DNA from 2 places in the Thauera mechernichensis genome. Region 1 is predicted to be linked to the other one. Evidence: predicted binding sites of a transcription regulator. Region 1 holds the regulator's gene; the other holds the start of a gene.
What was found. The regulator LexA, encoded in region 1, represses DNA repair genes until DNA is damaged. The targets are predictions, from matches to a motif close to ACTGTATNTANATACAGT.

Region 1 (2,449 bases):
CGGCCGGTGCGATTTCTGCACCAGCGCACGCGAGAACCTGTGCGACGAAGCGCGTTTCACCGGCTATCAGATCCAGGGCGGCTATGCCGAATACACCGTGGCCGACGCCCGCTACTGCTTTGCGCTGGACGATGCGCTCGATGCCGCCGAAGCCGCGCCGCTGCTGTGCGCGGGCCTGATCGGTTACCGCGCGCTGGGCCTGGCCGGCGCAGCGCAGCGCATTGGGCTGTACGGCTTCGGTGCAGCCGCCCACATCATCGCCCAGGTGGCACGCTGGCAGGGCCGCGAGGTGTATGCCTTCACGCGCGTCGGCGACACCGCCAGCCAGGCCTTCGCGCACCATCTCGGCGCGACATGGGCCGGTAGCGCTACCGACAAGCCGCCCCACCCTCTCGATGCAGCGCTGATCTTCGCCCCTGCGGGCGAGCTCGTACCCGCCGCCCTGCGTGCGCTGGCCAAGGGCGGCACGGTGGTGTGCGCGGGCATCCACATGAGCGACATTCCGTCCTTTCCCTACGACATCCTGTGGGGCGAGCGCCGCATCGTGTCGGTAGCCAACCTCACCCGCAGCGATGGCGACGCCTTCCTGGCGCTTGCCCCTCGCGTACCTGTCCGTACCGAGATCACCCGTTTTGCGCTCGAAGATGCCAACCTGGCGCTCGAACGGCTCAGGCGTGGCGAGCTTCAGGGCGCAGCCGTGCTCGTGCCCTGAGCGCACATCGCACACCGCAGGATTGATGCGGGTCGGCGCACGGTTGACCGTGATGCTTGCCATTGGCACACAACTGTTTAAAATTACAGCCAGCTCATGGAGGCCGACATGTCTGCCCGCAACGAAACCCTTACCGCACGCCAGCAGGAAATCCTCGACTTCATCCGCAGCACCGTCGAGTCCGAAGGCCGCCCGCCCACCCGCGCCGAAGTCTGCACCGCGTTCGGCTTTCGCTCGCCCAACGCGGCCGAAACCCACCTGCGCGCACTGGCCGCCAAAGGCGCAATCCTGCTCGAGGAAGGTCGCGCCCGCGGCATCCGCCTGGCCGAAGCACTCGGCCTGCCACTGGTCGGACGAGTGGCTGCAGGCAGCCCCATCCTTGCCGCCGAGCATGTCGAGGCCCGCTATCAGCTCGACGCCTCCCTGTTCTCGCCCAAGGCCGACTACCTGCTGAGGGTGCGTGGCATGAGCATGCGTGATGCCGGCATCCTCGACGGCGACCTGATCGCCGTTCACCGCAGCAGCGAGGCCCGCAACGGACAGATCGTCGTTGCCCGCGTCGAGGATGACGTCACCGTCAAGACCCTGCAGCGCAAGGGCGCAGTGGTCGAGTTGCTGCCCGCCAACCCGGATTACACACCCATCGTGGTGGACACCCGGCGCGACGAACTCGTCATCGAAGGGGTCATGGTCGGCCTGATCCGCAAGGATCACTGAGCCCCCGTCACCCAGCGGCTTTAGTCTCATCGTGCCGTCCTGCCCGCATCGCTCCCAATGGCTGCATCCCTGCGCCACGCCCCCTCTGCTGCGCCGCTGGCGGCCGTACTCGACGCCCTGCCCGCCGGCAGCGTCTGGCAGGCCAGCCGGATTGCCGACCATGCAGACACCTGCCATCCGAGCGGTTTCGCCGCGCTCGATCGTGAACTGCCCGGGGGTGGCTGGCCGGCTGGCGCGCTGATCGAACTGCTGCTCGACCAGCCCGGCGTGGGCGAGTTATCCCTGCTGCTGCCGCTGCTCGGCGGCGCCCCTGCCGAGCGCTGGATCACCCTGGTCTCCCCGCCCTTGCTACCCTATGCACCCGCCCTCGCCGACGCTGGCGTCGCCCTCTCGCGGCTGTTGCTGGTTCGCCCGCCTCAAGCCAGAGATGCCGTATGGGCTGCACGCCAGGCAGCAGCCTCCGGCAGCTGTGCAGCCGTGCTCGCCTGGCTGCACATGCCGGACAACACGGCGCTGCGCCGACTGCAACTGGCGGCCGAGGCAGGCGCCACACCATTGTTCCTGTTCCGTCCCCTCGCTGCCGCCCGCCAGTCCTCGCCTGCGGCGCTGCGCCTGTGCCTGACACCCGCGGCCGGCCAGCTCCGGGTCGATATCCTCAAGCGTCGCGGCCCGCCCTTGGCACGCCCGCTCCTGCTGCCGATCCGCTGACGGGCTCCGCCTTTCGCCATGCTCTGGCTCGCCATCCTGCTGCCCGACCTGCCGCTCCAGGTCTTCACCCGTGGCCTGCGCGACGTACCGGCCATCGCCATCACCGCCGACAAGCCTGGCGCGCCGCTGATCGCCGCCAGCGCATCCGCGCAGGCAGCCGGCATCCGTCCCGGGCAGCACGCAACAAGCGCAAGCGCACTGTTGCCCGAGCTCCGCCTGCATGCACGCGTGCCACGACGCGAAGCCGAGGCGCTGAACGAGATCGCAAGCTGGGCAGGACGTTTCACCCCACGCGTAAGCCTGTCCTCTCCG
Region 2 (2,449 bases), on a different contig from region 1:
GCCCTGGCACAGGATGCCCACGCTGCGGGCGAAGCGGACGATGTCATGCACGGTGAGGAAGTAGGGCTCGTAGCCGAGCTCGACGATGAGGGCGAGCTCGTACTCGATCTGCCGGCGCACCTGGGGTGGGGCAGGGTCATCGGCAGCGGCGGGTGGCAGCTCGCCCGCCGCGGGTTCGGCGACGGCGTGGCCAGCCTGTCCGCGGTAGCGCCAGCACAGCCCGCCTTCCACCAGCCGACGCAGCCAGCTCGCCGGAGTCTCGCCTGCGGGGACGAGTTCGGCCGGGTACGCGTAGCGCAGTTCGTCGAGGCTGAAGCTGCAGCGTGCGGCGACTGCGAGGGTCTCGGCGAGCAGAGCGGGGGGGTAGCGGCGGGCGAGGGTGTCGCGATCGTGCAGGCGCAGCTCCGCATTGGGGGCGAGTGCGAGTCCGGCCTCGGCGACGCTGCAGTGCAGGCGCAGCGCGGTCATCACGTCGGCCAGTGGACGGCGCGCGGCGTCGTGCATGAGTGCGGCGCTGGCGGCGACCGCGGACACACCGGTGGTGCGAGCGATGCGGCGCAGCAGGGTGATGCGGGCGCGGTCGCGGCCATCGAGCCGCACCGTCACCGTCAGCCAGCTGCGGCCGGGATAGCAGCGCGCCAGCCACGCGGCATCGGCCGCCAGCGCCGTGCTGGCAGCGTCAACGCCGGTGCGGGGCGGAAATGCCGCCGGCGCGACCAGCAGCGCCAGGCAGTCGGTCTGCAGCCCCTCGCGGCAGGCAGCCTCGACCATGTTGCGGGTGAGGTGGTAGCGCCCCTTGTCTGCTGCGCGCCGGGCCTGGGTGATGAGGCGAGACAGCTGGCCATAGCCGGCGCGCGTGGCGGCCAGCAGCACGATGCAGGGGCCGTCGGCAAGTTGAAGCTCGCTGCCGATGATCAGCTGCGGCCGTGCGTCGGCAGGCAGGGCTTGCAGCGCACGGTGGGCGCGTACCACGCCCGCGAGCGAGCATTCGTCGGTGAGGGCGATGGCGGTGTAGCCGAAGGCCGCCGCCTGCGCCACGAGCTCCTCGGGGTGCGAGGCGCCGCGCTGGAAGCTGAAATTGCTGAGGCAGTGGAGTTCGGCATGTTGCGGAGTCACATGCGAACTGTAAAAAAATACAGCTCCAGACGCAAGCGCGTGCCCTGCCCCCAGGGCGTCGTCCGCTGGCAGCCTCGTCTTAGCTGTCGCGGAAACCGGGCGGGCCCGGTACACTCACGCGCTTTGGCCGGCGCTGTCGCAGGCCGAGTCTGCAGATCATTTTCGGGCCGATATGGCCAGCAAGGAGTTTTCGATGCGCTTCGAGATGACCCGCGCCGCACTGTTCGGCGCCCTGGCACTGGCCTTTGCGCTGGGCACGCCAGCCCATGCGCAGCAGAAGTCGGTGGCCATCACCGCCATCGTCGAGCATCCGGCGCTTGACGCCGTGCGCGACGGCGTCAAGCAAGGCCTGGCCGAGGCGGGCTTCGAAGAGGGCAAGAACCTCAAGTGGCAGTACCAGAGCGCGCAGGGCAACACCGGCACGGCGGCGCAGATCGCGCGCAAGTTCATCGGTGACCGCGTCGACGTCATCGTCGCCATCGCCACGCCTTCGGCCCAGGCCGTGGCTGCGGCAACGCGCAACATCCCGCTGGTGTATTCCGCAGTGACCGACCCGGTCGCCGCCAAGCTGGTGCCGTCGCTGGCCGCATCGGGCACCAACGTCACGGGCGTGTCCGATGCGCTCGAGCTGGACAAGCAGATCGAGCTGATCAAGCGCGTGACGCCCGAGGCCAAGCGTGTCGGCATGGTCTTCAACCCGGGTGAGGCCAACTCGGTGGTGGTGCTCGAGCGCATGCGCGAACTGCTGCCCAAGTACGGCATGAGCCTGGTCGAGGCCGCCGCGCCGCGTTCGGTTGACGTCGGCTCTGCCGCGCGCAGCCTGATCGGCAAGGTCGATGTGTTCTACACCAGCACCGACAACAACGTGGTGTCGGCCTATGAGGCCCTGGTCAAGGTCGGCATGGATGCCGGCATCCCGCTGGTGGCTGCAGACACCGACAGCGTCAAGCGTGGCGCCGTCGCCGCCTATGGCATGGACTACAAGGCGCTCGGCGTGCAGACCGGCCACATGGTGGCGCGCATCCTCAAGGGCGAGAAGCCGGGCGACATCGCCTCGGAAACCAGCAACAGGCTCGACCTCCATGTGAGCCCGGCCGCCGCCCGTCGCCAGGGCATCACGCTGTCGGAGGCGCTCATCAAGGACGCCGCCCAGGTCGTCGAGTAAGCGGCTGCAAGCCCGGTACGCGACTGCCGCGGTGCAGTCGCCCCGGGTGTTCGCGGCGGGGTTTCCTCGTCGCCCATCCTCAAACGGTTATTTCCCATGTCGCTCTACACCTTGCTCGGGGCACTGGAGATCGGCCTGATCTTCAGCCTGGTCGCGCTGGGCGTGTAC

Region 2: a site for LexA is predicted at 1,123-1,140, ahead of P7F68_RS09235 (error-prone DNA polymerase). Genes of this name have one in related genera too.

What each region holds. Positions count from the first base shown of each region.
Region 1 covers NZ_JARQZE010000007.1:125,477-127,925, forward strand. Annotated here, with positions in the region: gene P7F68_RS11740 (zinc-dependent alcohol dehydrogenase family protein) at 1-712, shown strand, start outside; gene lexA (transcriptional repressor LexA) at 821-1,429, shown strand; gene imuA (translesion DNA synthesis-associated protein ImuA) at 1,487-2,137, shown strand; gene P7F68_RS11755 (Y-family DNA polymerase) at 2,156-2,449, shown strand, end outside.
Region 2 covers NZ_JARQZE010000005.1:107,817-110,265, forward strand. Annotated here, with positions in the region: gene P7F68_RS09235 (error-prone DNA polymerase) at 1-1,116, opposite strand, end outside; gene P7F68_RS09240 (ABC transporter substrate-binding protein) at 1,289-2,281, shown strand; gene P7F68_RS09245 (ABC transporter permease) at 2,378-2,449, shown strand, end outside.